Regions from separate parts of the Actinoplanes sp. GCM10030250 genome, predicted to be linked through region 2. Evidence: predicted binding sites of a transcription regulator. Region 2 holds the regulator's gene; each other region holds the start of a gene.

Region 1 (10,609 bases), on a different contig from region 2:
TGACGGTCGCGCCAAGCGGCGGCGAAGCCGTCCGCGCCGAGCAGCGGAAGCTCGGCCGTCCGGGACGGCCGCACCGGGCCGCCGAGCCTGCGCACCGCCTGGTCGATGACGTCGGCGGCCATCACGCGATAGGTCGTGTACTTACCGCCCGCCACCAGCAGCAGGCCCAGCATCGGCTCGACCACCGCGTGCTCGCGGGAGAGCTTGGAGGTCGAGTCCGCCTCGCCGGAGAGCAGCGGGCGCAGCCCGGCGTAGACGCCCTCGATGTCGTCGGTGGTCAGCGGCCTGTCCAGCACCTCGTTGACCTGGTCGAGCAGGTATCGGATGTCACGGGCCGAAGCCGCCGGGTGGGACCGGTCGAGCTGCCAGTCGGTGTCGGTGGTGCCGATGATCCAGTGACCGCCCCACGGAATGACGAAGAGCACCGAGGTAGCCGTCCGCAGGATCAGCCCGGCCTCGCCGGTGATCGCCGAGCGCGGCACCACCAGGTGCACACCCTTGGAGGCGCGGACCCGGAAGCCGGGGCGGACGCCCACGTCACGCAGCATCTGCGACATGTCGTCACTCCAGACGCCGGTGGCGGCGACGACGGTCTTCGCCCGCACCTCGAACTCCGGCGAGCCCGGCGACTCCAGGTCGCGGACCTTCACGCCGACCACCTGGCGGGCCTCGCGCAGGAAGCCGGTGACCCGAGCGCTGGTGACCACGGCGGTGCCGAGGCTCGCCGCCGTCCGCGCGAGGTTGACCACCAGGCGCGCGTCGTCGACCTGACCGTCGAAGTAGCGGATCGCGCCGGCCACCCGGTCGGCGCGCAGGCTCGGGAAGAGACGGCGGGCACCGTCCCGGGTCAGGTGGCGGTGCAGCGGCATGCCCCGGCCGGCACCGAAGGCACCGGCGAAGACGTCATACGCCGCGACACCGAGGCCGTAGTAGGCGCGCTGCCAGGCACGCTGCGCCAGGTTGGCCGAGGGCAGCGGCACCAGGATCGGCACCGGGCGCACCAGGTGCGGCGCGAGCCGGGTGGCGAGCAGGCCGCGCTCGGTCAGCGCCTCGTGCACCAGGTGCAACTCGAGCTGCTCCAGGTAGCGCAGGCCGCCGTGGATCAGCTTGCTGGACCGGCTGGACGTGCCGGCGGCGAAGTCGCGCGCCTCGACCAGGGCGACCTTGAGACCACGGGAGGCGGCGTCCACCGCGGCGCCGGCGCCGGTGACCCCGCCGCCGATGACCAGGACGTCGAACTCCTCGTCACGCAGCCGGTGCAGGTCAGCGGTCCGCCGGATCGGAGAGAGACGACCGGCCGAGTAACGGGAGACGGAGGGTTCACGCACCCGTCCCACGTTAGCGCTTCGCCCGCTCACCCCGGCGAGGGAATCCTGGCCGGAAGGGGCCACCGCGATCAACCGTTTCCGATTCCCGCACGGCGGCCGCCGATCCTACCTAGCGTGAGTGCGTGCGCGGACGCAGCGCCGGGCTCCTGTTGCTGGTCCTGGCCGTGATGCTGACGACTCTGCCGGGGCGGGTCGAGGCGGCGATCACGACGCCCTTCACCACCCGGTTCGACGTGAACGCGAACGGCTCGATCCTTCTGCGCGGCAACGCGAACCTGACCTGCCCGGTGAACATCCTCACGCCCGCCTGCGCCGCCGCGCGCAACGGTGTCGGCTCCACCGTGGGCGAGGACCTGAACGACAACGGCTATCCGATGATCTACACCGACACGGACGGCGACCCGGCGACCTTCAACGACAGCACCGCGACCGTGGCCATGCCGGCCGGCAGCACCGTGCTCTTCGCCGGCCTCTACTGGGGCGCCGACCCGAGCGCGGGCAGCGCCGTCGCGGGCCTGCTGGGCGGCGCGGCACCGGCACCGTCCGACAAGAACAAGGTCCTTTTTCGTACGCCTACCGGCGCGACCTGGAACCAGGTGACCGCCTCGAGCCTCTACACGATCACCGCCAACGGCCCCTACCAGGGTTTCGCCGACGTGACCCCGCTGGTGGCCGGAGCCGGCGACGGCGTGTACGGGGTGGCCAACATCCAGTCCGGCCGCGGCGCCGACCGGTACGCCGGGTGGACCCTCGTCGTCGCGTACCGCAATCCCGCCGAGGCCCTGCGCAGCCTGCGGGTCTACGACGGGTTCGGCTCGATCGCCTCGGGCAGCGTGAGCATCCCGGTGACCGGCTTCGAGACGCCGCACACCGGTACGGTGCGTGCCGAGGTCGGCGCCGTCGCGTACGAGGGTGACCTGGGCAAGACCGGCGACGGGCTGCGCCTGAACGGGCAGTCGCTCAGCGACCCGGCGAACCCGGCGAACAACGTGTTCAACAGCACGGTCAGCGACGACGGGGTGAGCGTCGGCGGGCGCAACCCGAACCACTCCAACCTGTTCGGGGTGGACATCGACAAGTTCGACGCGTCCGGGGTGCTCGGCAACGCCGCGACCAGCGCGACGCTGACCATGACGACGGCGGGCGAGACCTACTACCCGGGTGTCGTCACGATCGCCATCGACCTGTACGCACCCAGGATCGTGACCACGATGACCGCCACCGACCTCGACGGCGGCACGCTGGTGCCGGGCGACGAGATCGAGTACCGGATCGCGGTCCGCAACGACGGCAACGACATCGCCGACGGTGTCACGCTCTCCGACGCGTTCCCGCTCTACACCACGTATGTTCCCGGCTCGCTCACGGTCCAGGGCGTACCGGCCAGCGACGCGGCCGACGCCGACGGCGCACAGGTGGCCGGCGGTGCGGCTGTGTTCCGGCTGGGCAGCATCCCGTATCTCGGCACCACCTACGTCACCCTGAGGGTCAAGGTCGGGCTGGACGCGCCCGCCGGGTACGCGATCAACAACCTGGTGAACGTCAGCTACACCGGCCGGACCACGAGCGTGAGCGTCGCCGCGGCGGGCGGTACGGCGGCGACTCCCGTGCTCCAGCCGGCCGCCGACCTGTCCGCCGGCCTCTCCGTCACCCCGGCTCACGTGCAGCGGGCCACGGCGCCGCACGGTGTCGCGTACACCGCGTCGGTGACCAACCTCGGCCCGCAGCCGGAGCCCGCGGCCCGCGCCGAACTGACCCTGCCCACCGGGATCACCCCGGGCGCCCTGCCCGGCACCTGCACCGCGTCCGGCCAGGTGGTCACCTGCCTGCTCGGGCCCCTGCTCCCCGGGCACACCGCGAACGTGTCGATCCCGGCGGACGCGAGCGCGGGCGCAGTCGCTGACGCACTGGCGACGCTCACCGCCGCCGGTTCCGGCAAGGACACCGTGACCGCCAACAACTCGGACTCCACCACGCTGGCGGTCAACTCGCCGCCACAGCCCGCCGCCGACAGCGCCGGCACCACGAACGGCATCCCGGTGACCGTGGACGTACGCGCGAACGACACGGACCCCGACGGCTCCCCCGGCGACCTGACCGTCTCGATCACCGCACAGCCGTCGCACGGCACGGCGGTGGTCGATGCGCTCGGCATCGTCACGTACACCCCGGTGCCGGGCTGGACCGGCGCCGACGCTTTCCCCTACGAGGTGGACGACGGCGACGGCGGAACCGGCACCGCCACGGTCACGGTGACCACGGCGAATGCCCTGCCGGTGGCGAACGACGACGAGATCAACACGCCGCCCGCCACATCGGTGGTGGTCGCGGTGCTCACCAACGACACCGACCCGAACACCGGGGACGTCCTCACGGTCGTCGGTGCCGGCCAGCCGCAGGCCGGCGCCGGTTCGGTGATCCGGCTCGGGCCACTACTCACCTACACACCCGATCCGGGCTTCGCGGGCCGGGCGCACTTCACCTACACGGTCGAGGACAGCCACGCGGGGCAGGCAGTCGGCAACGTCTACGTGGACGTCGCCAACTCCGCCCCGACGGCGGCCGACGACGCGGATTCCACGCCGCACCACACCGACGTGCTGATCGATGTCCTGGCCAACGACACCGACCCGAACCTGCTCTTCAACGACGTACTGAGCATCTACGCGATTGGCGCTCCGAGCGTCGGCACCGCCACCCTCGACACCGGAAAGATCCGGTACCAGCCGCCCACCGGGTTCGCGGGGACCGTGAGCTTCTCGTACACGATTCGCGATCTGGGCCTGGCGAGCGCGACCGCGACCGTCACGGTGACCGTGCGCAACGCCCCGCCGGTCGCCGCGGATCAGGCGGTCGGCACCGGCCACGGGCAGTTCCAGGACATCGACGTGCTGACCTCCGCGACCGATCCCAACCCCGCCGACCTCGCCCTGCTGCGGGTCAGCGGCACGACCAACCCGGCACACGGCACCGCAGTGGTACGCGCCGACGGCTCCATCCGCTACACCCCTGACCAGAGGTTCTCCGGCATCGACCAGTTCGACTTCACGATCGACGACAGCCACGGCGGCGTCGACACCCGCCGGATCACGGTGACCGTGGCGAACGGGCTGCCGGTGGCCCGGCCGGACGCGGTCACCGTGCAGGCGGGCGTGCCGCTCGCGATCGACGTCATGGCCAATGACGACGACGATCCGAACGGCGAACCGGTGACCGTCACCGTCACGGCCCTTCCCGCACACGGCACCGTGCTCATCGGGCCCGGCCGCAAGATCACTTACACACCGGCCGGGACGGGCGCCGACCGGTTCGACTACACCCTGAGTGACGGGCACGGGTCCTCCACCGCCACCGTGACGATCGGCGTGGTGAACTCGGCGCCGATTGCCCGGCCGGACTCCGTCGCCACCGACACCGGCACCCCGGTCACTGTGGACGTGCTGGCCAACGACGACGACCCGAACGGTGACCTGCTCACGCTGGTGGGAGCCACGGCAGCGGGGCACGGAACGGTCGTCCGCAACTTGGACAAGACCCTCACCTACACGCCGGCGCCGGGCTTCTACGGCACTGATGCGATCGTCTACGCGATCGAGGACCCGGCCCGGCTCGCCGCGTCGGCCATCCTGACCATCACCGTGCGCAATGCCGCGCCGGTCGCCGTCGACGACAGGTTCGTGGCTCAGCCGCAGGTGATCACGCAGGTGAACGTGCTGGCCAACGACTGGGATCCGAACACCGGGCAGGTGCTCTCGGTGGCTTCGGCGGGCCCGGCGAGCAAGGGCGCCGTGGTGCTGAACCCGGACGGGACGCTCACCTATCGGTCGGGCGTGGGGAGCGTCGGGCAGGACACGTTCACCTACGTGGTGAGTGACGATCTCGGGCGTACCGATGTGGGGATGGTGACGATCGGCATCAACGGGCCACCGATGGTGGTGCCGGACTCGGCGTCGACCGCCTATGTGACGTCGGTGCTCGTTCCGGTGCTCGACAACGACAGTGATCCGGAGTCGGATGCGCTGACCGTGGTCTCGGTGGGGACACCGGGGCACGGGATCGCGGTGATCAATGCGGATGGCACGGTGGGATATACGCCGGCGGCTGGGTTCAGCGGGACGGATTCTTTCGGGTACGGCGTACGCGATGCCGTCGGCAACACGGCGTCGGGGCAGGTCAGCGTGGTGGTGACACCTCCCCCGTCGCCCTCTTCGTCCCCGTCGCCCTCGCCGTCTTCATCACCGTCTCTGCCGCCTTCGCCGTCTTCGTCCCCCTCCTTGCCGTCGTCCCCACCCACGTCGGTGCCTCCGCCTTCGCCTTCGCCTTCTCCTCCGCCTTCGCCCTCGCCTCCGCCTTCGGAACAGCCGCCTGCGGTGCCGGACAAGGCGGCGGCCACGAAGCCCGGTGCGCAGGTGGCCATCCCGCTGCCCGCCGTCGATCTCAGCGGCAAACCGGTTACCGTCGTCGCGGTCGGCACGCCGTCACACGGCACGGTGGTCCTCAACGCTGACGGAACGGTCACCTACACGCCGGCCCCCGGATTCAGCGGGACTGACACGTTCATCTACACCGTCATGGACGCCTACGGGAACATGGCCCAGGCGTCGATCGTGGTCGAGGTGGGCACACCCGTTCCGCCCACCACACCGCCTCCGCCGGCCTCACCGCCGGTGAATCCGCCGCCGGGCCTGCCGAACCGCGCGCCGACAGCTGCCGCGGACACGCTGAGCGTCGACGCCGGTGACCGGGTGACGTTCCGGCCGATGCGCAACGACACCGACCCGGACAGCGACCGCCTCGCGATCGTGGACGTCAGCCGTCCCGCGCACGGCACCGCGGCCGCGAAGGCGGGATCGATCACCTACACACCCGCGGCGGGCTTCGCGAGCGGGACCGACACGTTCACCTACACGATCGGCGACGGCCGGGGCGGCGTCGCCACCGGAACCGTCACCGTGCGCGTCAGGCCCGCCCGGGACCTTCCGACGACTGGCTCCGACGTGCGGGCCGTGATCCGCCTCGGCGCCGCCGCCGTGATCACCGGGATCGTCCTGCACCGGGCCGGCGACATCCTGCCCCGGCGCCCCGGCCCGAGCAGCGAAAACCCTCCGCAGAACTAGACAGCCTCGCTGCCTCGCGGCCCCCGGCACAGCCCTCACGCCCAGCTGAACCTTCGCGGCTGGCGCTCAGTGCTGACTCGCCGCCCGGGCATGCAAAAGGGCGGGCCGCTCGCGCGACCCGCCCTTTTTACGACTGGACTCAGAAGTCCATGTCACCGCCGCCCGGGGCGCCGGCCGGAGCCGGGTTCTTCTCGGGCTTGTCGGCCACGACGGCCTCGGTGGTGAGGAACAGCGCGGCGATCGACGCGGCGTTCTGCAGCGCCGAACGGGTGACCTTGGCCGGGTCGATGATGCCCGCGGCCAGGAGGTCGACATACTCGCCGTTCGCAGCGTTGAGACCGTGGCCGGCCTCCAGGTTGCGAACCTTCTCCACCACGACGCCACCCTCGAGGCCGGCGTTCACGGCGATCTGACGCAGCGGGGCGTCGAGCGCGACCTTGACGATGTTGGCACCGGTGGCCTCGTCGCCCGCCAGGTCCAGCTTGTCGAACGCGGTCTTGCCGGCCTGCACCAGCGCGACGCCACCACCGGGGACGATGCCCTCTTCGACGGCCGCCTTCGCGTTGCGAACGGCGTCCTCGATGCGGTGCTTACGCTCCTTGAGCTCGACCTCGGTGGCCGCGCCGACCTTGATGACCGCAACGCCGCCGGCCAGCTTGGCCAGGCGCTCCTGCAGCTTCTCACGGTCGTAGTCGGAGTCCGAGCGCTCGATCTCGGCGCGGATCTGGTTGACCCGGCCCTGGATCTGCTCGCCGTTGCCGGCACCGTCGACGACGGTGGTCTCGTCCTTGGTGATGACGACCTTGCGGGCCTGGCCCAGCAGGCTCAGGTCGGCGGCGTCCAGCTTGAGGCCGACCTCTTCGCTGATGACAGCGCCACCGGTCAGGATGGCGATGTCCTCCAGCATGGCCTTGCGGCGGTCACCGAAGCCCGGGGCCTTGACGGCGACGGACTTGAAGGTGCCACGGACCTTGTTGACGACCAGGGTGGCCAGGGCCTCGCCCTCGACGTCCTCGGCGATGATCACCAGCGGCTTGCCCGACTGCATGACCTTCTCGAGGACCGGGAGCAGGTCCTTGACCGCGGAGATCTTGCTGTTCGCGATCAGGATGTAGGGGTCGTCGAAGACGGCCTCCATGCGCTCGGCGTCAGTCATGAAGTACGCCGAGATGTAGCCCTTGTCGAAGCGCATACCCTCGGTGAGCTCGAGCTCGAGGCCGAAGGTGTTGCTCTCCTCGACGGTGATGACGCCTTCCTTGCCGACCTTGTCCATGGCCTCGGCGATGATCTCGCCGACCGTGGAGTCACCGGCGGAGATGGACGCGGTGGAGGCGATCTGCTCCTTGGTCTCCACGTCCTTGGCGAGCTGCGAGAGAGCCTCGGAGACGCTCGCCACGGCAGCCTCGATGCCCCGCTTCAGGGCCATCGGGTTGGCGCCGGCTGCGACGTTGCGCAGGCCCTCGCGGACCAGCGCCTGAGCGAGGACGGTCGCCGTCGTCGTACCGTCACCGGCGACGTCGTCGGTCTTCTTGGCGACCTCCTTGACCAGCTCAGCGCCGATCTTCTCATACGGGTCCTCGAGCTCGATCTCCTTGGCGATGGATACACCATCGTTGGTGATCGTGGGGGCGCCCCACTTCTTCTCGAGAACCACGTTGCGGCCCTTGGGGCCGAGGGTCACCTTGACCGCGTCGGCGAGCTGGTTCATGCCCCGCTCGAGGCCCCGACGAGCCTCCTCGTCAAATGCGATGATCTTGGCCATACGGCGTTGTCCTCCCGGACATCCGCGGCGCCGGGCCTCTTCGGCCCCGCTCTCCGCACGTTGAGGAACGTCTGTGGACGTCACCACCTGGCGATGTGACGTCCTCAGGCCGAGCCGGATAGCCCGCGACGACCGGTTTCGTGCCGTGGCGCCGATGGCAGCGCAACGACCGGAACCCCACCGTCCCGACCTGCTGGCACTCACTAGCCGCGAGTGCCAATCACTTGTTTAGCACTCCCCGGTGGCGAGTGCAAGAAACCCCATCTTCCCGCGAAACCAGCGGACCGGCCGGGCTTTCCCTGTAAAGATCTTGAGGCCCAGGTCAGGACCGGTTTACGTCAACCGGGTTGCCGCACGTCACACCGGGCGGTATGGAGTACGGCATGGAGAACTGGACGGTTCGACGGGTCACCACCGCCGACGCGGGACGGATGCGCGCCCTGCGCCTGGAGATGCTCGCCGACAGTCCGCTCGCCTTCCTGGAGACGCTGGCCCAGGCGGCCGCCCGCCCGCACGACAGCTACCGGCAGCGGATCACCCATTCCGCGAGCGGCCCGGACACGGCGCAGTTCATCGCCGACCCCGGTGGCCCGCTGATCGGCCACGCCGGCGGCACCATCGTCGCGGACGAGCCCGACTGCACCGTCGTCTTCGCCGTCTACCTGACCCCGGCCTACCGGGGCGGGAAGGTGCTGCCCCAGCTGATCGACGCGGTCGCCGACTGGTCGGCGGCGGCGGGGCGCACCGAGCTGATGCTGGAGGTTGTCGTGGGCAACGATCGGGCCGTCCGGGCGTACGAGAAGCTCGGCTTCACCGACACCGGAGTGCGGCTGCCGCACCCGACCGTTCCGGCGCTCGCCGAGCTGCAGATGCGCAGGCGGATCTGATGGCCGGCCGACGCTGGCACGCGACCCGCTCGGTTCTCACCGCGGCGAACGGGACGACCGGTGCGGGCCTGCTGCTGGCGATGCTGACCGGCGCCCGGGTCCGGCGGGGCCGCGACGGGGTGCTGATCGCCGAGGGCTACCGGCTACCCGTTCCGCCGGCCTCCTGCTTCACCGTCGGCTCCGTGATCATCACCAAGCGGTCCGCGGAGTGGCTGCTGGCCGACAAACAGGCGAACCTGCTGGCCCACGAGTGCCGGCATGCCAGCCAGTACGCGGTTCTCGGCCCGCTGTTCTGGCCGGCCTACTGGCTCGCATGCGGCTGGTCGATCTCGCTGACCAGGTCGTTCGGCGTGCGCAACTTCTTCGAGAAGCGGGCCGGGCTGCTCGACGGCGGCTATCCGGAGCAGGAGCCGCTGCGCCCATGGGTGCACCGCGCACTGCGGCGCCGGTGAAAAATTTGGTCGGGAGGACGGACGCACAGTGCCTCCGGCCGTAGCCATTGGGTCAGCACTGGGTCGTTGGGTCCCTCGGAGATTGTCGCCAAGCTCAGGTGAGGGGCCTCGTACGGCGTCGCGTCCTCCCGCGTAGAGCATCCTGCCGATCCGGAGATCGGAGTGCAAGTCCTCGGAGGAGGTATTTCTCGACAACCGGCAGAGAACCGGTTACAGAGAGCTATCCCAGCAGGCCGGCCTCACGGGCGCCCCGCAACGACGGCTTGATCGTGTGAGTCGGTCCAACCTGGCCGGCAACCGCGTCGAGCGTCTTCAGACCCTCACCGGTGTTGAGGACGACGGTCTCCTTGGCCGGATCGATCTTGCCGCTCGCGACCAGCTTCTTCAGCACGGCGATCGTGGTGCCGCCCGCCGTCTCGGCGAAGATCCCGGTGGTCTCCGCGAGCACCCGGATGCCCTCACGGATCTCGTCGTCGTTCGCGTAGTCCATCCAGCCGCCGGTCCGCTTGACCGCCTCGATCGCGTACGGCCCCGCGGCCGGGTCGCCGATGTTGAGCGACTTCGCGATGCCGGTCGGCTTCACCGGAACGATCACGTCGGTGTCGGCGTGCAGCGCGGTGGCGATCGGGTTGCAGCCTTCCGACTGGGCACCGAACACCGCCCAGCCACCCTCCGGCGCCTCGACGAGTCCGATCTCGACCAGCTCGGAGAACGCCTTGTCCACCTTGGTGAGCAGCTCACCCGAGGCCATCGGGATGACCACCTGCGCCGGGATACGCCACCCCAGCTGCTCGGCCACCTCGTACCCCAGGGTCTTGGAGCCCTCGGCGTAGAACGGCCGCACGTTCACGTTGACGAACGCGGTGTCCTCGAACTCGTCGGTCTCCACGAGCTCGCTGCACAGCCGGTTCACGTCGTCGTAGGAGCCTTCGATCGCGACGAGCTCCCCGCCGTACACCGCGGTCGTGATGATTTTGCCCTGCTCCAGATCGGCCGGGATGAAGACGATGCTGGGCACCCCCGCACGGGCCGCGTGCGCGGCGACCGAGTTGGCGAGGTTACC
Region 2 (10,609 bases):
AGCTCGTTCCTCATCAGTGGGTACGCGATGTCGCCGGCCAGCACCCCGACGGCGCCGGTGAGCAGCAGCAACGCGGAGATGTTGCGGGGCGCCGCGGCGACCAGGCGGCCCGCGGCGCCGATCAGCAGCAGCCCGCCGATCACGTCGGCGGCGTTGACCTCGCCCAGCTGGCCGGCCGTGCCGATCACGAAGACCCAGATCACGAGCAGGGTCGAGCAGGCGACAGCGCACAGGTCGATCAGCCGCGCCCGGTCGACGAGCAGTGCGCCGCCCCGGGTGAACTGGAGCAGGCTCAGCACCACCAGACCGAACATGGTCAGGTAGCAGGCGTCCGCCACGCCCATCCGGCCCAGGCCGTAGAACACGTCACCGGTGGCGATCGCGGCGACCGAACCGGCGAGCAGGAACCAGGGTGCCTTGCGGAGGGGGCGGTGCCGGTGGACGCTGAACAGGATGGCGATGACACTTCCCGCGCCCAGCAGGATCCATTCGATCGCCATCAGCAGCACGCCCTACTTAGTACCAGGGCTCCCGCGCAGTGTCCATGTCGATATATACGCAGCGCAACCTGCTCAGCGCGCTCCGGAACCTCACCATTGGTCACCGATAATTCCGCCGCACGCTAACTGAAGACCTCCGCCGCCACCTGGACCGTATTCGCGCCGCTGCCGTCCGTAACCGGCTGCCACTTTCCCTCCGGCGCGTGCCACTCCAGGCCGCCGAAACGTACCCGTTCGAGACCGGTGGCCGAGGCGTGCGAAACCAGCCAGTGCGCATAGCGCCAGCCGTTGTTCGCGTTCGTCACGTCAACGGTGAGGCCGGCCGCCCGAGCCGCCGCGGCGGCGCTCGGCAGCTTCTTCCCCCAGTCCAGTTTCAAGCTCTCCAGCAGGGCCGCGGCCGCCTCGGCACCACGCAGCTGCGGTGTGCCGCGGACCGTGCACTCCACCGCGCCGGTGGCCCGGCCGGTCAGCGCGGCGGCTAGGACCCGGGACTCGTCGGCCCACTTCTCGTACGCCTCCGGATAGGCGGAACGCTGCACCTTCTGAGCCGCGTCGGTGACCCGCATCTTCTGCCAGCCCTTGACCTTCTTCAGGGACGCGTAGAACTTGCCCGCCGCGTACCTCGGGTCCTTGATCTCCTCGAACGTGCCCCAGCCCTGGCTGGGACGCTGCTGGAAGAGGCCGACCGAGTCACGGTCGCCGTCGTCGAGGTTCTCCAGCTTGGACTCCTGGAAGGCGGTGGCCAGCGCGACGACCACGGCCTGCTCGGGCATGCCGCGCCGGACGCCCACCGCGGTGATCGTCGCCGCGTTGGCCATCTGCACCGCGTCGAGGGTCACCTCGCCGTCGGCGCTGACCGTGCACTCGGGCCCGAGACGGGGCAGTTTGAGGTTGCCCGCCAGGTTGTTCACCAGCACGACCACGCCGATCACACCGACGAGGGCGAGCAGGGTGATCACACCCACAAGCGGCTTCGCTCGCACCCACACCTCCTCTGCCGACGAATCGCGGAACCAGCCGCCGGCCCGGTCGCCGGACGCCAAGCCTAATCAACGAGCGCTCGCGCTCAGGCGTGACTGGGTCCGGCCACCCAACAGAGTCGATCAAGCACCGCACCCACCATCGATCAAGCGTGCCAGCGGAAGACGATCAAGCGTGCCAGCGGATGACGATCAAGCGTGCCAGCGGATGACGATCAAGCGTGCCAGCGGAAGACGATCAAGCGTGCCAGCGGAAGTCGATCAAGCCCGACGGCAGGAGTCGATCAAGCGGACGGAATCCAGGACGGGTCCCGCTTCTCCCTGGCGGCGGCCACCCCTTCGCGCCCCTCCGCCGATTTGAAGTACCCCGCCGACCGCTGGGCGAGTTCCGCGAGTTCGGTACGGATGGACTCGTTCCGCGTACGCCGAAGAAGTTGTTTTGTCCCGGCAAGCGCCAGCGGGCCACCGCGGGTGAGCGACGCGCAGAAGCCCTCCACCGTCGCATCCAGGTCCTCGTCCTCGACCGCGGCCGTGACCAGGCCGATGTCGGCCGCCCGCGTCCCGTCGAAGACGTCGCCGGTCAGATAGAGCTCGGACGCCGCACGCGGCGCCAGCCTGGGCAGCACCGTCGAACTGATCACCGCGGGGATCACGCCGAGCCGGACCTCGGTGAACGCGAACGTCGCCGCCCGGGTGCAGACCGCGATGTCGGCGGCGCCGATCAGGCCGAGACCGCCTGCCCGCGCGGGACCGCCGATGCGGGCAACGACCGGCTTGGGGAATTCCCAGAGCACAGCCAGTACGTCGGCGAGCATCTCGGCGGGAAGTTTGTCACCGGGACGGGCGGAAGCGGTCTCCTTGAGGTCGACGCCGGAGCAGAACACCGGCCCGGCGTGTGAGAGAACGATCACCCGCGAGGCGGGGTCGGCGCTCGCGGCAGCGAGGGCTTCGAGAAATTGCCGCAGGAGGGCGGTGGAGAGCGCGTTGCGGTTCGCAGGGCTGTCCAGCGTCATGGTGGTCACCCCGGCGGCGGTGACGGTACGGACCAGATCCATGCCGAGACCTTAACTACGCTTGACCGATGGCCGGCGCACTCCCCGACGGCGAACCCGTCCCCTCCGACGGTTCGCTCCCCGACGAAGCCACCCGACACGTGGGCAGGAATGGTTTCGCGGTCTATGTCCACGTTCCGTTCTGTGCCAGCCGATGCGGGTACTGCGATTTCAACACCTACACGCCCGGTGAGCTTGGCGGTGGGGCAAGCCGTGAGGAGTACGCGGACGCCGTTCTCGCGGAGTTGGCCCTCGCGGCAAAAGTCATCAATCCGGAAAAGGTGGATACCGTCTTCGTCGGTGGGGGCACTCCGACCCTCCTCGACGCCGGCGACCTGGCGAAAATCCTCGACGGCATCGATCGCACGTGGGGGCTGGCGCCAGGCGCGGAGGTGACCACCGAGGCGAATCCGGAATCAGTGGACATCTCCTACCTGACGAAGCTGAGAGCCGCCGGCTACACCCGGATCTCGCTGGGCATGCAATCCGCCTCGGAGAACGTGCTGCGCTTCCTCGACCGCAAACACACGGCGGGACGAGCGCCACAGGCCGCCGTCGAGGCCCGCGAGGCCGGCTTCGAGCACGTCAACCTCGACCTCATCTACGGCACCCCCGGTGAGACCGCCGACGATTTCGCCAGGTCACTCGACAAGGTGATCGAGGCCGGGGTGGACCACGTCAGTGCCTACGCGCTGATCGTCGAGGACGGGACGCGGATGGCCGCCCGGATGCGCCGTGGCGAGCTGCCCTACCCCTCCGACGACGTGGCCGCCGATCGTTATCTGGCCGCTGACCAGGCCCTGACTGGGGCGGGAATGAGCTGGTACGAGGTTTCCAACTGGGCGAGACCCGGTGGGGAGTGCCGGCACAACGAGCTGTATTGGACGGGTGCCGACTGGTGGGGTCTGGGTCCGGGCGCGCACAGCCACGTGGGCGGGGTGCGCTGGTGGAACGTCAAGCATCCGTCGGCGTACGCGAAACGCCTTGCCTTGAATGAATCTCCCGGACACGCCCGAGAGCTGCTGACAAGCGAGGATCGGCACATGGAGGACGTGATGCTCCGGGTGCGCCTGCGGAAGGGAATTCCGCTGGACCGGGTGGACGCGACCGGTGCCGCGCGGGCGCTGGCGGACGGGCTGCTCGACCCCGGCGCCTACGACGACGAGCGGCTCGTGCTGACCCTGCGCGGCCGTCTGCTGGCCGACGCGGTCATCCGTGACGTGCTGTGACGAGCAGATCCGTACTTTCGATCATCGCGCTGCCGCGAACGGCGACGTAGACTGGCACTCTGTCCGCGGGAGTGCCAGCCCGGTAAGAGCAGAGGGAGGGGTCGTCACATGAGTCTGGATGACCGCAAGCTCGAAGTGCTCCGGGCCATCGTCGAGGACTACGTCGAGACCCGTGAGCCGGTCGGCAGCAAAGCCCTCGTCGAGCGTCACCAGCTCGGCGTCTCCTCGGCCACCGTCCGCAACGACATGGCGGTGCTCGAGGAGGAGGGCTACATCCGGCAGCCGCACACCAGTGCGGGGCGGGTGCCCACCGACGCCGGCTACCGCCTCTTCGTCGACCGCCTGACCAGGATCAAGCCGCTCAGCCCGGCCGAGCGCCGCGCGATCGAGCGCTTCATGGTCGGCGTGGTCGACCTCGACGATGTGGTGCACCGCACTGTCCGGCTTCTGGCACAGCTGACCCGCCAGGTCGCCGTCGTCCAATACCCGTCGTTGTCCCGCTCTTCTGTTCGCCATCTGGAACTCGTGCCGATCTCCACGACCCGGCTGACGCTCGTGATGATCACCGACACCGGCCGGGTCGAGCAGCGCCTGGTGGAGATGCCGGCGCCCGTCGAGCCCGGCGACGTGTGGGAGCTGCGCCGCAAGTGCAACGAGAAACTCGCAGGTCAGAAGCTCGCCGACACGCCGCTGCTGGTGCAGAAACTGGTCGAGGAGTCCGCGCCCGAGCGCCGCGGCGACATGGCCTGCCTCGCCTCCGTGCTGCTGGAGACACTTGTCGAGCGCAGCGAGGAACGGCTGGCACTCGCCGGTACGGCCAACTTGACACGCGGCGGTGTGCTGGACTTCCAGGGCACGCTGCGCCCCGTCCTCGAAGCCCTCGAGGAAGAGGTCATCCTGCTCAAACTCATCGGCGACCTGGAACCCAGCACCACCCGGGTCCGGATCGGCGACGAGAACCAGATCGACAACCTGCCGGTGTCCGTGGTCAGCAGCGGTTACGGACCGGGTGCGACGATCGTTGGTGGGCTCGGCGTGCTCGGCCCCACCCGCATGGACTACCCGGGCACCATCGCTACCGTTCGTGCAGTCGCGCGGTACGTTGGCGACCTGTTGGCACAGAATTGACGGATTCGCGCAGACATTGAGGACTCCAAACCCCGTGGCCAAGGACTACTACGGAATTCTCGGCGTGAGCCGGGAAGCCACCGACGACGAGATCAAGCGCGCCTACCGCAAACTGGCTCGGCAGTACCACCCGGACATCAATCCGGACCCCGAGGCGCACGAGAAGTTCAAAGAGATCAACGCGGCGTACGAGGTCCTCTCCGACGACCAGAAGCGGCAGATCGTCGACCTGGGCGGTGACCCCCTAGCGCCCGGCGGCGGCGCGCCTGGCGGCCCCGGCGGCGCCGGCCCGTTCGTCGGCTTCCAAGACATCATGGACGCGTTCTTCGGCACCGCTGCCGGCGGCGGCTCGCGAGGCCCCCGCCCGCGCACCCGCCCCGGCGCCGACGCCATCCTGCGCCTCGAACTCGACCTGGTGGAAACCGCGTTCGGCGTCGAGGCGCCGATCACCGTCGACACCGCGGTCCTCTGCACCCAGTGCTCAGGCGCCGGCACCGCCCCCGGCACTCATCTGGCCACCTGCGAGGTCTGCGCCGGCCGCGGCGAGGTCCAGTCGGTCCAGCGCACCTTCCTCGGCCAGGTCGTCTCCTCGCGCCCCTGCCAGAACTGCCAGGGCCATGGCACCGTCATCCCCACCCCCTGCCCCACCTGCGCCGGCGACGGCCGCATCCGCACCCGACGCTCACTCACCGTGAAGATCCCGGCGGGCGTCGAGGACGGCATGCGCATCCGCCTGGCCCAGCAGGGCGAGGTCGGCCCCGGCGGCGGCACCGCGGGCGACCTCTACGTCGAAATCCACGAACGCCCGCACGACGTCTACTCCCGCAAGGGCGACGATCTCCACTGCCGGGTCACCCTCCCGATGACGGCGGCGGCCCTCGGCACCCGCATGACCATCAAAACGCTCGACGGCGAAGAGAACATCGAGGTCAAAGCGGGCACGCAGCCGGCGAGCACGCTGCGGATCCGCACCAAGGGCGTGCCCCATCTGCGTGGTCAGGGGCGTGGAGACCTTTTTGTGCACCTCGACGTCAAGACACCGACCAAACTCACCGTCGACCAGGAACGCATGCTGCGCGACTTCGCCAAAACCCGCGGCGAGGATGTGGCCGAACTGAGCAAGCAAGGTGGGTTCTTCAGCCGCATGCGAGACGCTTTCAACGGCCACTAACCGCGCCCCAGCAGCGGGCGTCCCTTTCGGCCGCGCTCCATCCGCGTCGCCGCCCCGTCCCTGCTGCCGTTCTTGCACCGGCTTCCGTCTTCGTCGTCTCAAGATCAAAAGCAGGGTGTCGTAGCCGGGTGGTGGGTGCAGATCGCTGCTCCCGCCGAGGACCGCGCGGCGGCGAGCTGGCCGCTGGCGCGTCCAAACCACTCACCCCCACCCGGCGACCTGCGTAAGCGGTCCCGCTCACCCCAAACCCCCTTTCGCGTGCCCCCTCAACCGAGCCGCCCCACCGCGGCTGGCCCTGAGCGGGGTCTTTGGGCTTGGAAAGGCCCTCTGGTGGCCAGCTGGGTCGGTCGGCTGGCCTTGAGTGGGGTCTTTTGGCTCGGAGAGGCCCTCTGGTGGCCAGCTGGGTCGGTCGGCTGGCCTTGAGTGGGGTCTTTGGGTTTGGAGAGGCCCTCTGGTGGCCAGCTGAGGTGGCTGGGTGGGTAGCGTTGCGGGGTGTCTGCGCCGCTGTTTTTGGTTGAGAGCTTGCCTACCGGGTCGTCGTACACGCTGGACGGGCCGGAAGGGCATCACGCGGCCACGGTGCAGCGGCTGCGTACCGGAGAGGCGTTGATCCTCGCCGATGGCCGGGGTGGCACGGCGCGGGCGGAGGTGACCGCGGTCGGGCGGGGGAGCGTCGACCTGATGGTGCTGAGCATCGCCGAGGAGCCTGCCGCCGATCCGCGGCTGGTTGTGGTGCAGGGCATCGCGAAGGGTGACCGGGGCGAGCTGGCCGTTCAGGCGATGACCGAGGTCGGCGTGGACGAGATCGTGCCGTGGGCGGCGTCCCGTTCGGTGGCGCAGTGGCGCGGTGATCGCGGCGTGAAGGCCCGGGACAAGTGGGCGGCGACCGCGCGGGAGGCTGCCAAGCAGGCCCGGCGGTCCTGGCTGCCGGTGGTCGCCGGGGAACCGGACTGCTCGACGAAACAGGTGGCGGCGCGGCTGGCCGGTGCGGCGGCCGCGTTCGTGCTGCATGAGGAGGCGACCGAGCGGCTCGCCGCGGCGTCTCTGCCGGATTCCGGGGAGATCGCTCTGGTTGTCGGGCCGGAGGGTGGCATCAGTGACGCTGAGCTGGAGGTCTTCCGGGAGGCCGGCGCAGTGCCGGTGCGGCTGGGCAGCGCGGTTCTGCGTACCTCCACTGCGGGTGTGGCCGGTCTCGCTGTCCTGGCGACCCGCCTGGGCCGCTGGTGACGTGCTCAGGGCGTGATCGATGACCACGCCCTGAGCGGGGTGTTCGTCAGCCGAGGGTTAGGTCGGCGGTGAGGCGGGAGTCGTCGAGGGCGTGGGCGGCGGTCACCGTGTAGGAGCCGGCGACCGTACGCCAGCCGTCGTCCCAGATTTGGAAGGCCCGCTCCGGTAGCGGAATCTCCACGGTCACGGTCTGACCGGGCTGAGCTGTCACCGAGGCGAATCCGGCGAGCCAGCGTTCCGGTCGCTGCGCGGAGTCCGATGCGGCGGACAGGTACACCTGCACCACCTCACGCCCCGTACGCTCGCCCGTGTTGGTCAGCGTCACCGTCGCGGAACTCTCGGTGACTGTCAGTGTGTCGTACCGCCAAGTGGTGTAGCCCTGACCGTGACCGAACGCGAACAGCGGCGTCACCCCGGAGCGCAACCACCCGCGGTATCCGATGAAGACGTCCTCGTCGTAACCGAGCGCGCCGCCCGAGGGCCGCACCCCCAGAACGGGGCAGTCCTCCTCGCGGCGCGGCCAGGTGGTGGGCAGCCGCCCGCCCGGCTCGGCGACCCCGGTGAGCACGTCGGCCAGCGCGGCGCCCGCCTCCTGCCCGGGGAACCACGTGAGCAGTACCGCACCGGCTTCCTCGGTCCACGGCAGCAGCACCGGCGAGCCCGCGTTGACCACCACGATGGTCCGCGGATTGGCCGCCGCCACCCGTGCCACCAACTCGTCCTGCCGTCCCGGCAGAGCCAGTGACGCTCGGTCGAAGCCTTCGGACTCGACCTGTTCGGTGGTGCCAACCACGACCACCGCCACGTCCGAGCGAGCGGCCAGCTCGACGGCCTCGGCGATCAGCCCCTCCTCGTCCGGGCCGGGCGGCCGGTGACCCAGTGTGGTGGACACCGAGTGCGCCATGCCGGGCTCGAAGGTCTGCCGCAGCACCACCGGTACGGGTACGCCGGCCGGCAGGGTCAGCGTGAACCGCTTCTCCCTCGGGTGCAGCAGCAGGTCGGCCCGTCCGGTGCCCGGCGGGTGCAGCGAGCCCTCGTAGAGCGTCTCGCCACCGACGACCAGCTCGAACGCACCGAACCCGGAGATCGCGAGGGTGTGCTCGCCGCCGGCCGACGGGGTGAGTTCGGTGTGCAGTTCGAGGCTGGTGACGTGTGCGACGTCCAGGCTGCCGGGCAGGTCGCCGATCCAGCGGACCGTCGCGGTCTCCACGCCGAACTCGTGCTCCTCCAGCCGGAACCTGAAGGGCGCCCACTGCGGGCCCTGCGCGGGGGGCAGGAACGGGCGCGGGTCGGCGCCGATCGTGTACGCCACGTCGACACCCGGCAGCGCCCGCCGGATCCCGTCCAGGGGCGAGATGACGTGCTGCGGGGTGACCTGCGCACTTCCCCCACCGAGCACCCGGGCGTCGGTGGCCAGCGCACCGATCACCGCGACCCGGGTCAGCGATCCCGCGTCCAGGGGCAGCGTCTCGCCCACGTTGCGGGCCAGCACGAACGACCGGACCGCCACCTCGTGCGCGACCGCAACACCGTCCTCGTCGAGCGGCGTCTCCGCTGCCGGGAAGCCCTCCAGCGCCCCGGTACGCGCGGCCAGCAGCAACACCCGCCGCACCTTGTCGTCGATCAGCTCTTCCGCCACGGCTCCGGACCGGACCGCCTCGACGAGCTTCGGCCCCCACGGGTTGTCCATGGCCGGCATCGCGATGTCGAGCCCGCCCAGTGCTGCCGCCACCGTGTCCCGTGCGGCCCGCCAGTCCGACACGACGATCCCGTCGAAGCCCCACTCCCGCTTCAAGATCTCGTCCTGGATGCGACCGTTTGCGGACATCGTCGACCCGTTGACACCGTTGTACGCGCTCATCACGCCCCACCCGCCGGCCTGGGTGACGCGTTCGAACGGTGCCAGGTACAGCTCACGGAGGGCACGTTCCGGGATGCGGACGTCCACGGTCATCCGGTCGGTCTCGAAGTCGTTGCCCACCAGGTGCTTCACCGTGGTGCCGACACCGTGTGCCTGGACACCGGCCACGAAGCCCACCGCAATCTCCCCGGTGAGCAGCGGGTCCTCGGAGTAGCACTCGAAGTGCCGGCCGCCGAGCGGGGTGCGGTGCAGGTTCACCGTGGGCCCGAGCAGCAGGTGGACACCCTTGCGCCGCGACTCCTGCCCGAGCAGCCGCCCAGCCCGCTCGGCCAGTGCGACGTCCCAGGTGGCGGCCAGGGCGGTGGGACTCGGCAGCGCCACGGACGGGTCGTCCGGGGTGTAGCCCGTGCCGCGTACGCCGACCGGACCGTCGGACATGACGAGCGACCGCAGGCCGATCCGGGGGATGGCCGGCAGTGACCAGAAGTCCTGTCCGGTCAGCAGGGACACCTTCTCCTCAAGGGTCAGTTGCTGGAGAAAGTGATCTAAATCAGTCATGAGAGCGCTCCCACAATCAGGTACGAGGATCCGCCGACCATTCAATCTGCAACACCTAAGATCCGACAGGTGGAAAACTCCTGCCTCTTCTGCCGCATCGTGGCCGGCGAGATCCCGGCGACCGTCGTACACCGGACCGAGACGACCCTGGCCTTCCGCGACATCGACCCGAAGGCACCCACCCACGTACTGGTGATTCCGCTGGCACACCACGCTGACGTCGCCGCCCTCGCCGGTGATCCGTCCGCCGCGGCCGACGTGCTCGCCGCCGCCGCACAGGTCGCCGAACTCGAAGGACTCAAGGACGGCTTCCGGGTGATCTTCAACACCGGGGCGCACGGCGGCCAGGAGGTCTTCCACGTCCACGCGCACGTGGTCGGCGGAGCACCGCTCGGCCCGATGCTGGCGGGCCGATGACGGGGGCCGTCGCCCGATACGAGCGCGCCGCCCGCAAGGCGCAGGCCGACGGGCGCATCCCCGCCCTCTCGGTCGCCCTGCACCGCGCCGACCGCGACCCGTGGGTCTTCACCGTCGGCACGTCCGGCAACCCGGCCCACCCGCTCGATACGGGCAGCCGCTTCCGGATCGGCTCGGTCACCAAGACGTTCACGGCGGTCCTCGTCCTCCAGGCCCGCGACGAGGGGCTGCTCGAGCTGGACGCGCCGGTTTCCGCGTACCTCGACATGCCCGCACACGGTGACGCCACGATCCGCCGGCTCCTCTCGCACACCGCGGGTTTCCAGCGCGAACCGCACGGTGACGTCTGGGACACCCTGATCACCCCGGACGCCGCCCGGATGATCGCCGAACTCGACCGCGCCGAACGGGTCCTGCCCAACGCCCGCCGGTTCCATTACTCCAACCTCGGTCTCGCCGTCCTCGGCCAGCTCGTCGCCAAGCTCC
Region 3 (10,609 bases), on a different contig from region 2:
GCCTACGCGGCGTTCCTGGTGGCGCCGTTGCGGCAGCTCACCGACGCGATCGACAAGCTCACCCGCGGGCATGTCTCGGCGCGCCGGGTGGTGGGGATGCTGGGGGTGCGCAGCGACCTGCCGGACCCACCCGTCCCGGTGCCGCCGCCCGCGGGTGAGCTCGCCGATCCGGAGTCCGGTGTGGTCATCCCGGCGGGTCGGCTGACCGCGATAGTGGCGACGGTGCCGTCGGACGCGACCGGGATCGCCGACCGTCTCGGCCGGTACGCGGAGGGCGGCACCCTCGCCGGCGTACCCCTGGCCGACCTGGCCCTGCCGGCCGTGCGGGACATGATCCTGGTGGCCGAGAACGACGCCCGGCTCTTCGCCGGCAGGTTGCGGGCCGATCTGGACCCGTACGACCGGGGCACCCTGGCCACCGCCCTGGCAGCGGCCGCGGCGACCGACATCGTCGAGGACCTGCCGGAGGGTGTGAAGAGCGTGGTCGCCGAGCGCGGCCGCACCTTCTCCGGCGGCCAGCAGCAGCGGCTCCGCCTGGCCCGCGCGCTGGTCGCCGACCCCGAGGTGCTGATCCTCGTCGAGCCGACGAACGCTGTCGACGCGCACACCGAGGCCCGGATCGCCGACGGCGTACGCGCGGCCCGCACCGGCCGCACCACGGTGATCTGCACCTCCAGCCCGCTGGTGCTGAGCCGCGCCGACCACGTCTGCTACATCGAGTCCGGCCGGATGTCCGGCGCCGGGACGCACCAGGAGCTGATCCGCTCCCACCCCGGGTACGCCCGGCTCGTCCGCCGCGAGGACGAGCCGTGACCCGCCCTCTCCCAGTGGCGGACGCCCGCCAGGCACGCCGGTACGCACGTACTCTGATCCGCCGTTACCCGGCCCTGTTCCGCGCGACAGTGAGCCTGCACGTGGCAGCGGCCCTGGCCGCCCTGGCCGGACCGCGGCTGCTCGGCGAGCTGGTCGAGGCGATCCGGGCCGGCGCGCCGGTGGCCACACTGGACCGGCTGGCCTTCGGTATCGCCGGGTTCGTGCTGGTGCAGGGCATCCTGATCCGCTTCGCGTACCTGGCCTCGGCCCGGCTGGGTGAGCGGGTGCTGGCCCGGCTGCGTGAGGAGTTCCTCTGCCGGGTGCTGGATCTGCCACTGGCCACTGTGGAGGCGGCTGGTACCGGTGACCTGCTGACCCGTACCACCCGGGATGTGGACGCGCTGTCGAAGTGTGTGCGGTTCGCGGTGCCGGAGACGATGATCGCCATGATCACGCTGGCCCTGGTGGTGGTGGCGCTGCTGCTGGTCAGCCCGCTGTTCACGCTGCCGCTGCTGATCGGGATGCCGTTCATGGTGGTGGGCACCCGATGGTATCTGCGGCGGGCGCCGAGCGGGTATCTGCGGCAGAACGCGGCGTACTCGGAGGTGACCGAGGGACTGACCGAGACGGTGGAGGGTGCTCGGACCGTTGAGGCGCTGGGACGGCAGCGGCAGCGGGTCGACCGTACCGACACCGACCTGCGAAGGTCCTGGCTGGCCGAGCGGTACACGCTGCGCCTGCGTACCGTCTGGTGGCCGATGATCGAGATCAGCTACGTGCTGCCGGTCGCGGTCACCCTCCTCTACGGCGGTTGGCTCTACCTCCACGACGTGGTGACGCTCGGCCAGCTGACCGCGGCGGTGATCTACGTTCAGCAGCTTGTCGATCCGCTCGACCGGCTCTCCGGCTGGCTCGACGAGCTCGAGGTGGGAGCGGCGTCGCTGGCCCGGTTGCTCGGTGTCGCGGCGGTGGCGGCGCCCCGGCCGGCCGCCGCGCCGGAACCGGCCGGTAGCCGGATCGAGGTGCGAGGGGTGCGGTTCGCCTACCACGCCGATCGGGAGGTGCTGCACGGCGTCGACCTGGTCCTGGAGCCGGGCGAGCGGCTCGCGATCGTGGGTGTCTCCGGCGCCGGCAAGTCGACGCTGGGCCGGTTGCTCGCCGGGGTGCATCAGCCCACCGGGGGCAGCGTCACGGTGGGTGGCGTGCCGCTGGCGGCGCTGCCGCCGGACCGGCTGCGCGCCCAGGTCGCGCTGGTCACCCAGGAACACCACATCTTCGTGGGCACGCTGCGTGACAACGTCGCGATGGTGCGTCCCGGCGCGGCGGAAGCGGAGGTACGGGCGGCGCTGGCGGCCGTCAACGCGCTGGAGTGGGCGAACGAGCTCCCGGGAGGGCTGGAGACCCTGGTCGGTGCGGGTGGTCTCCCGCTCGCCCCGGCGCAGGCGCAGCAGGTCGCGCTCGCCCGGCTGATCCTGGCCGACCCGCACACGCTGGTGCTGGACGAGGCCACCGCACTGCTGGACCCGCGGGCGGCCCGTGATCTGGAACGGTCGCTGGCCGCGGTGGTGCACGGGCGGACGGTGGTGGCGATCGCGCACCGGCTCTTTTCGGCACACGACGCCGACCGGGTGGCGGTGGTGGAGAACGGCCGGATCGTGGAGCTGGGGCCGCACGACGAGCTGGTGGCGGCGGGTGGGCCGTACGCGGCGCTGTGGCGGTCCTGGCAGGGCGGTGCCGAGACCGCCGGCGGCGGGGAGCGCGCCCCCGCCCCGATGGCCTACTGAGAGCATGAAGGGCGCGCCGCAACGGCGCGCCCTTCGATGTCAGTACCGCCCGCGGATCAGAAACCCGGGCCGTGCTGGTGGCCGTGGCCACCGTGGCTGTGCCCGTGCCCACCACCGGCGGCCGGTGCCGCCTCGGCGGGCTTCTCCACGACGAGGCTCTCCGTCGTGAGCAGCAGACCGGCGATCGAGACGGCGTTGGAGACCGCGTTGCGGGTCACCTTCACCGGGTCGATGATGCCGGCCGCGGCCAGGTCGACATACTCGTCGGTGGCGGCGTTGAGGCCGTGGCCCCAGCCCAGCTCGTTCACCCGGCCCACCACGACGTAACCATCGTGGCCGGCGTTCTGCGCGATCCAGCGCAGCGGCTCCACCAGCGACTTGCGGACGATCGAGACGCCGATGGCCTCTTCGCCGGTCAGGCCGAGACCGCCGTCGAGCTCCTTGGCGACCTGCGCCAGAGCGGCGCCGCCGCCGGGGACGGTGCCCTCCTCGACCGCTGCCTTGGTCGCCGCGATGGCGTCCTCGATGCGGTGCTTGCGCTCCTTCATCTCGACCTCGGTCGCGGCACCGACCTTGATCACCGCGATGCCGCCGGAGAGCTTGGCCAGCCGCTCCGAGAGCTTCTCGCGGTCCCAGTCGGAGTCCGACGCCTCGATCTCCTTGCGGATCTGCGCGACCCGGTCGGAGACCTCCGCCGACTTGCCGCCACCGTCGACGATGGTGGTGTTCTCCTTGTCGACGACGATCCGCCGGGCGCTGCCCAGCGACTCGAGGCCGACCTGGTCGAGCTTGTAACCGAGCTCGGGGGCGATCAGCTCGCCACCGGTCGCGATCGCCAGGTCCTGGAGGATCGCCTTGCGGCGGTCACCGAAGCCGGGCGCCTTCACCGCGGCGACCTTGATGGTCTTCCGCAGCGAGTTGACCACCAGGGTGGACAGGGCCTGGCCCTCGACGTCCTCCGCGATGATCAGCAGCGGCTTGCTGGTCTGCAGGACCTTCTCCAGCAGCGGGAGCAGCTCCTCGATGCTGGAGATCTTCTGCGTGGTGATGAGGATGTGCGCGTCCTCGAGCACCGCTTCCTGCGACTCGGCGTCGGTCACGAAGTTCGGCGAGATGAAGCCCTTGTCGAACTGCAGACCCTCGGTGACCTCGAGCTCGGTGTGCAGCGCCGAGCCCTCCTCGACGGTGATGACACCGTCGCGGCCGACCCGGTCCATCGCCTCGGCGATCAGCTCGCCGATGGTGGCGTCCTGCGCCGAGATGGTGGCCACGTTGGCGATCGCCTTGTGGTCGTCGACCTCGACGGCCTTGGCCAGAAGGGCCTTGGAGATGGCCTCGGCGGCCAGGTCCATGCCCCGCTTGAGGCCGATCGGGTTGGCGCCCGCCGTCACGTTGCGCAGGCCCTCGCGGACCAGCGCCTGCGCGAGCACGGTGGCCGTGGTGGTCCCGTCACCGGCGACGTCGTTGGTCTTGGTCGCCACCTCTTTGACGAGCTGAGCACCAAGGTTCTCGTACGGGTCGGTGAGCTCGATCTCCTTGGCGATGGTGACACCGTCGTTGGTGATCGTGGGCGCACCGAACTTCTTGTCCAGGACGACGTTGCGACCGCGCGGCCCGAGGGTGACCTTGACCGTGTCGGCGAGCGTGTTGACGCCGTGCTCCAGCAGGTGCCGGGCGTCGTCCGAAAAGCTGAGAATCTTCGCCATCTATGGTCCCTTCACGCACCGGCGCCCTGCCCCGAGTCATCGGAACAGGGCGCAGGCGCAATCAGTTAGGTCTTACTTCTCGATGACCGCGAGGACGTCGCGGGCGGAGAGCACCAGGTACTCCTCGCCGGCGTACTTGACCTCGGTGCCGCCGTACTTCGAGTAGAGGACCACGTCGCCGACATTGACGTCGAGCGGGACGCGGTTGCCCTTGTCGTCGATCCGGCCGGGGCCGACAGCGAGGACAGTGCCCTCCTGCGGCTTCTCCTTCGCGGTGTCGGGGATCACGATGCCCGACGCCGTCGTGGTCTCAGCCTCGTTCGCCTGGACCACGATGCGGTCCTCGAGCGGCTTGATCGCAACCTTGGTCGCGGTAGTCACGGGCATACCCTCCTGGGTACAGGTTTGCCGGCCATGAACCAGGCCGGTCTGATGCCTCATGCCACCGGGCGGGGCCGTCGTCGCGGGTGCCGGTCCGCCTGGTGCCTAACCGCCGCGGACGGGCCGGGCGGCTGGCACCCTCATGTTGAGAGTGCTAACCGGAGACTATGCCGGAACTAGCACTCCGTCAACCAGAGTGCCAACCTGTCACGCCAGGGAGAATGCCTGGTGTGACACCTGAGTTGCTCTTGAAGTTACGGACACCGGAAGGGGCGGAAGCCCTGGCAGCAGCGGCCGGGATGAGCGAGCGTGAGCCGCTCGCCGCCGCCTCGGCCATGCGGGCCCGGGGCGTCGGCGCGGAGCTCGCCGCGGCCGCTCTGACCCAGGCTAGTTTGCGCGGGCGCGCGGCGATGAAGTTCGGCCCGGACGCCTCCCGGATGTTCTTCACCCGGGCCGGTCTGGAGCAGGCGACGCGTGCGGTCGTTGCGGACCGGCGGGCGGCGCGCCTCGCGGCCGCGGGCGTGCGGACTCTCGCCGATCTGGGTTGCGGGCTGGGCTCCGACGCGCTGGCGGCGGCACGTCAGGGCATCGAGGTGTACGCGGTGGACGCCGACCCGGGCACCGCGGCGCTCGCAGCGGCGAACGCGGAGGCCGCCGGGCTCGCCGACCGGATCACCGTGGTGTGCGCCGACGCCACCACCGTCGAGGTGGAGCGTTACGACGCGGTGTTCGCCGACCCGGCACGACGGCAGGCGGGGCGGGGGCGGGTGTTCGACCCGAAGGCGTACTCGCCGCCCTGGGACTTCGTGACCGGCCTCGCCGTCCGGGTGCCGCGGACGGTCCTGAAGCTCGCTCCGGGCATCGACCACGGCCTGCTGCCGCCGGGCGCCGAGGGCGAGTGGGTCAGCGTCGGTGGCGACCTGGTCGAGGCGGCGTTCTGGTGCGGGCCGCTGGCCGCGGTGCCGCGCCGGGCGACCCTGCTCGGTGCCAAGGGCCGGGCGGAGTTGGTCGGCACGGGTACGGACCTCGCGCCCGTCGGCCCGGTCGGTGCGTGGATCTACGACCCGGATCCGGCGGTGGTCCGCTCGCACCTGGTCGCCGAGTTCGCGGAGGCCATCGGCGGGCGGCTGGCCGACCCGTCGATCGCCTACGTCTACACCGACGATCCCGCCGACACGCCGTACGCCCGGCGGCTGGGTGTCACCGACGTGCTCCCGTTCTCGCTGAAGCGGCTGCGGGCCCTGCTGCGTGACCGTGGCGTCGGCCGGCTGGAGATCCGCAAACGCGGCTCGGCACTGGTCCCGGACCAGCTGCGCAAGGATCTCAAGCTGTCCGGGCCGAACGAGGCGGGCCTGGTGCTGACCCGGATGGCGGGGGCACCGGTGGCGCTCCTGACAACAGTGGCGTAACAGGTCGTAATCGGGCGCGCTTCTGGGTTTCGTACCGGAGTAGCGTGCCCGCATGGCCAAGAAAGCGGCAGGTACGCCGGCCACTGTCCTGCTGTCCGCGGAGCGGGTGGCACACACCCTGCATCCGTATGACGTGGCGGCGGACGCGCCGAACTACGGCGCACTGGTGGCGCGGGCGCTGGCGGTCGAGCCGGAGCGGCTCTTCAAGACCCTGATCGCGGAGGTGGACGGGCGGCTGGTGGTCGGCGTCGTACCGGTCACTGGTGATCTTGATCTGAAAGCGCTTGCCTCTGCCGCCGGCGGCAAGCGTGCGGTGCTGGCCGACCGGGCCGCCGCCGAGCGCAGCAGCGGTTACGTGCGTGGCGGGATCAGCCCGTTGGGTCAGCGCAAGCGGCTGCCGACCCTGATCGACGACACCGCGCCCATCCTCGACCTGATGTATGTGTCCGCGGGCCGCCGGGGACTGCAGGTCGCTCTCGCTCCGGCGGATCTGATCCGGCTGACCGGAGCGAGCGTGGCTCCGATCCGCGGCTGAACCGTCGGCCCGATGGCCGAATGGAAAGGTCTGTCCTTAGCGCTTCTGGTCACCTGAGGCGCTGATATTACTTAGCGTTACATGGTGCGACTCCCAGGGAAACTTTCTCCGCTCCTGGTCAGGGCCTTCGGACCTGCCGTGTTGCCGGATTGTTATCCCTCGTTACGAGATAGACCTTCGTTGCGGCTTGTGTTCTCAGCCACCATGGGAATACGTTGCCGGGCACAACAAACCGGTTCCTGATGAAACGCCGTCCCAGGGGAGTACCACTCCCAGGCAGCGCACCAACCCTGACAAATCCGAACCAAGGCCCCGGATTTACCCCCCGAAAGGACATAAGGAATGCGTAAGGGACTGTTCGCTCTTGCTGCGGTCGGCCTGCTGGCTGCCGGAAGCATGGCCGCTTGTGGCGACAACAGCGACAGCGATAGCGACACCGGTAGCGGAAGCGGCACCGGCTCGTCCGCCGGCAAGGTCGGCGTGATCCTGCCCGACACCAAGAGCTCCGCTCGCTGGGCGACCGCCGACCTCAAGTACCTCACCGACGCCTTCAAGGCCGCCGGTGTCGAGGCCGACATCCAGAACGCGCAGGGCGACAAGGCCCAGTTCCAGACGCTCGCGGACGGCATGATCGCCAGCGGTGTCAAGGTGCTGATGATCGTCAACCTGGACTCCGGCACCGGCAAGGCCGTGCTGGACAAGGCGAAGCAGACCGGTATCGCCACCATCGACTACGACCGCCTGACCCTCAACGGCGGCGCGGACTACTACGTGTCGTTCGACAACGTCGAGGTCGGCAAGCTCCAGGGCCAGGGCCTCATCGACTGCCTCGCCGAGAAGAAGGTCACCAAGCCGGTCGTGGCGTACCTGAACGGCTCGCCGACCGACAACAACGCCACCCTGTTCAAGGAGGGCTACGACTCGGTCCTCAAGCCGAAGTTCGACTCGAACGAGTTCGTCAAGGGCCCGGACGAGAACGTGCCGGACTGGGACAACACCCAGGCGGGCACCATCTTCGAGCAGCAGCTCACCACGAACAAGAACATCACCGGTGTTCTCGCGGCGAACGACGGTCTCGGCAACGCGGCCATCCAGGTGCTGAAGAAGAACAAGCTCAACGGCCAGGTCCCGGTGACCGGCCAGGACGCCACCGTCCAGGGCCTGCAGAACATCCTCGTCGGTGACCAGTGCATGACGGTCTACAAGGCCATCAAGAAGGAGGCCGACGCGGCCGCCGAGCTGGCCATCGCGCTGGCCAAGCAGCAGGCGCCGACCACCGCGACCAGCACCGTCGTCGACCCGGAGTCGAAGAAGGACGTCAAGTCGGTCCTGCTGAAGCCGGTCACGATCACCAAGGCGAACGTCAAGGACGTCGTCACGGACGGGTTCGTCACCAAGGAAGAGCTGTGCACCGCGGACTTCGCCGCGAAGTGCACGGAGGCCGGTATCAGCTGACCATCGGTCAGCTGAAGTTCCGCCTGCACCGTAACGGCTGAGGACGGCGCCGCCCACGTTCGCGTGGGCGGCGCCTGGTCGGTTGCGACAGCCCCTCCGCAGTCGGCGAGCCACGACGAGGTGGTGGCGCCCACGACGAACCCGGTCACCGAATAAAGGAGAACCATCCGTGGCCGCGACACCCCTTCTGGAGCTGCGCGGGATCGACAAGAGTTTCGGTCCCGTCCAGGTCCTTCACGACGTCGGTCTCAACGTCTACCCCGGCGAGGTGACCGCCCTTGTCGGCGACAACGGCGCCGGCAAATCCACGCTGGTCAAGTGCATCAGCGGCATCTACACCAGCGACGCGGGCACGGTCACCTTCGAGGGCAACGAGGTGGCGATCAGCAGTCCCCGTGACGCCTCCGCCCTCGGTATCGAGGTCGTCTACCAGGACCTCGCTCTGTGCGACAACCTGGACATCGTCCAGAACATGTTCCTCGGCAGGGAGAAGAAGACCGGCGTCGTCCTCGACGAGGACACCATGGAGGAGATGGCCGGGGAGACCCTGCGCAGCCTCTCGGTGCGCACCGTCAAGTCGCTGCGCCAGCTCGTCTCCAGCCTATCCGGCGGCCAGCGGCAGACCGTGGCTATCGCCAAGGCCGTGCTCTGGAACAGCAAGGTCGTGATCCTCGACGAGCCGACCGCCGCCCTGGGCGTCGCGCAGACCGCACAGGTGCTCGAGCTGGTCCGCCGGCTCGCCGACAACGGTCTCGGCGTCGTGCTGATCTCGCACAACATGAACGACGTGTTCGCCGTCTCGGACCGGATCGCGGCGCTCTACCTCGGCCGGATGGCGGCCCAGGTGAAGGCGTCGGAGGTCACCCACTCCCAGGTCGTCGAGCTGATCACCGGGGGCCGTAGCGGCAACCTCGGCCTGCCGCCCGAGAAGCCTTCCGACTTCGTCGACATCACGCCCGGAGACGACCAGTGACCACTACCACCACCACGGCGGGCGGCATCCAGGCCGTCAAGCCCACGGTCAGCAGCCACGTCCGCGACTACTGGGCCCGGGTGCGCGGCGGCGACCTCGGCACGCTTCCGGCCGTACTGGGACTGATCGTCCTCGGTCTGATCTTCGGTGTCGCGCGCAGCGACACGTTCCTCAGCGCGCTCAACTTCGCCAACCTGTTCAACCAGAGCGCCCAGGTGGTCTTCATCGCCATGGGCCTGGTGTTCGTGCTGCTGCTCGGCGAGATCGACCTCTCCGCCGGTTACGCCAGCGGCGTGTGCGGCGCGGTGATGGCCATCCTGCTCACCAACAAGGGCATGGATTGGTACGTAGCCATACCGGCCGCCATGATCACCGGCATCATCATCGGCTTCTCGATCGGCCTGCTGGTGTCCAAGCTCGGTATCCCCTCGTTCGTCGTGACGCTCGCGGCCTTCCTGGGCTTCCAGGGTGTCCTGCTGACCCTGCTCGGCGGCGGCAAGAACGTCTCGATCACCGACGAGTTCACCCGCGCCCTGAACAACGACAACCTGTCGGTGCTCTGGAGCTGGATCTTCACCATCGCCGCCGTCGTCGGTTACGCGGTGGTGCAGCTCAACCGCTACCGCCGTCGTACCAGCCGGAAGCTGATCACCGACCCGATCGGCATCGTGCTGCTGCGCATCGCCGGCCTCGCGGCGCTGCTGATCCTGGCCACGCTGGTGCTCACCCAGGAGCGCGCGATCAACCCGGCGATCAATTCCCTCAAGGGCGTACCGATCGTCGTCCCGCTGATCGCGGTGTTCCTGGTCCTGTGGACCTTCGTGCTCGGCCGCACCACCTACGGCCGTCACGTCTACGCGGTCGGCGGCAACACCGAGGCGGCCCGCCGCGCCGGTATCCCGGTCGACCGGATCCGCATCTCGGTCTTCGTCATCGGCTCGTTCATGGCGTCGATCGGCGGCATCCTCGTGGTCAGCCGGGCCAGCTCGGTCGACCCCAACACCGGTGGCAGCAACATCCTGCTCTACTCGGTGGGCGCCGCGGTCATCGGCGGAACCAGCCTCTTCGGCGGCAAGGGCAAGGTCATCAACGCCGTGATCGGTGGCGCCGTGATCGCGGTCATCGACAACGGCATGGGCCTGATGGGCTTCAGCTCCGGCCAGAAGTACATCTTCACCGGCCTGGTGCTGCTGGCGGCCGCGAGCGTCGACGCGCTCGCGCGGCGCAGAGCCTCCGCCACGGGAAACCGATGAACGACGCTTCGGAGCGGGGGACGGTGCGCTGATGCGTGCCGGCCCCAGCCAGGAAGAGGTACGCCGGTACAACCTCGGGACACTGCTGCGTTACGTGCACATGCACGGTGCGACGTCCCGGGCTGAACTCACCAGCCGGCTCGGCCTCAACCGCAGCACCATCGGGGCACTCACCGCCGAGTTGATCAGCGCTGGTCTGGTCACCGAGGCGGTGCCACGCGAGACCGGACGGGCCGGGCGACCATCACTTGTCGTCCGGCCCGAGTCGGACAAGGTCTTCGCGTACGCGCTGAGCATCGA

What was found. The regulator HrcA, encoded in region 2, represses chaperone genes, less so after heat shock. The targets are predictions, from matches to a motif close to GGTTNGCACNCTCNNNNNGAGNGTGCNAACC.
Region 1: the regulator HrcA is predicted to act here: its motif matches at 8,399-8,429, upstream of groL (chaperonin GroEL).
Region 3: the regulator HrcA is predicted to act here: its motif matches at 4,814-4,844, upstream of groES (co-chaperone GroES).

What each region holds. Positions count from the first base shown of each region.
Region 1 is NZ_JBHTDO010000064.1:16,010-26,618, forward strand. Features, by position in the region: gene ACFQV6_RS43015 (glycerol-3-phosphate dehydrogenase/oxidase) at 1-1,328, opposite strand, end outside; gene ACFQV6_RS43020 (Ig-like domain-containing protein) at 1,451-6,445, shown strand; gene groL (chaperonin GroEL) at 6,585-8,207, opposite strand; gene ACFQV6_RS43030 (GNAT family N-acetyltransferase) at 8,591-9,094, shown strand; gene ACFQV6_RS43035 (hypothetical protein) at 9,094-9,546, shown strand; gene thrC (threonine synthase) at 9,767-10,609, opposite strand, start outside.
Region 2 is NZ_JBHTDO010000022.1:47,838-58,446, forward strand. Features, by position in the region: gene ACFQV6_RS25855 (PAS domain S-box protein) at 1-500, opposite strand, end outside; gene ACFQV6_RS25860 (hypothetical protein) at 623-1,489, opposite strand; gene ACFQV6_RS25865 (enoyl-CoA hydratase-related protein) at 1,765-2,535, opposite strand; gene hemW (radical SAM family heme chaperone HemW) at 2,562-3,761, shown strand; gene hrcA (heat-inducible transcriptional repressor HrcA) at 3,870-4,889, shown strand; gene dnaJ (molecular chaperone DnaJ) at 4,924-6,060, shown strand; gene ACFQV6_RS25885 (16S rRNA (uracil(1498)-N(3))-methyltransferase) at 6,553-7,287, shown strand; gene ACFQV6_RS25890 (glycoside hydrolase family 3 protein) at 7,334-9,706, opposite strand; gene ACFQV6_RS25895 (HIT domain-containing protein) at 9,776-10,123, shown strand; gene ACFQV6_RS25900 (serine hydrolase domain-containing protein) at 10,120-10,609, shown strand, end outside.
Region 3 is NZ_JBHTDO010000059.1:19,480-30,088, forward strand. Features, by position in the region: gene ACFQV6_RS42240 (ABC transporter transmembrane domain-containing protein) at 1-813, shown strand, start outside; gene ACFQV6_RS42245 (ABC transporter ATP-binding protein) at 810-2,597, shown strand; gene groL (chaperonin GroEL) at 2,654-4,303, opposite strand; gene groES (co-chaperone GroES) at 4,376-4,690, opposite strand; gene ACFQV6_RS42260 (methyltransferase domain-containing protein) at 4,906-6,093, shown strand; gene ybaK (Cys-tRNA(Pro) deacylase) at 6,146-6,628, shown strand; gene ACFQV6_RS42270 (sugar ABC transporter substrate-binding protein) at 6,971-8,083, shown strand; gene ACFQV6_RS42275 (ATP-binding cassette domain-containing protein) at 8,253-9,056, shown strand; gene ACFQV6_RS42280 (sugar ABC transporter permease) at 9,053-10,309, shown strand; gene ACFQV6_RS42285 (ROK family protein) at 10,341-10,609, shown strand, end outside.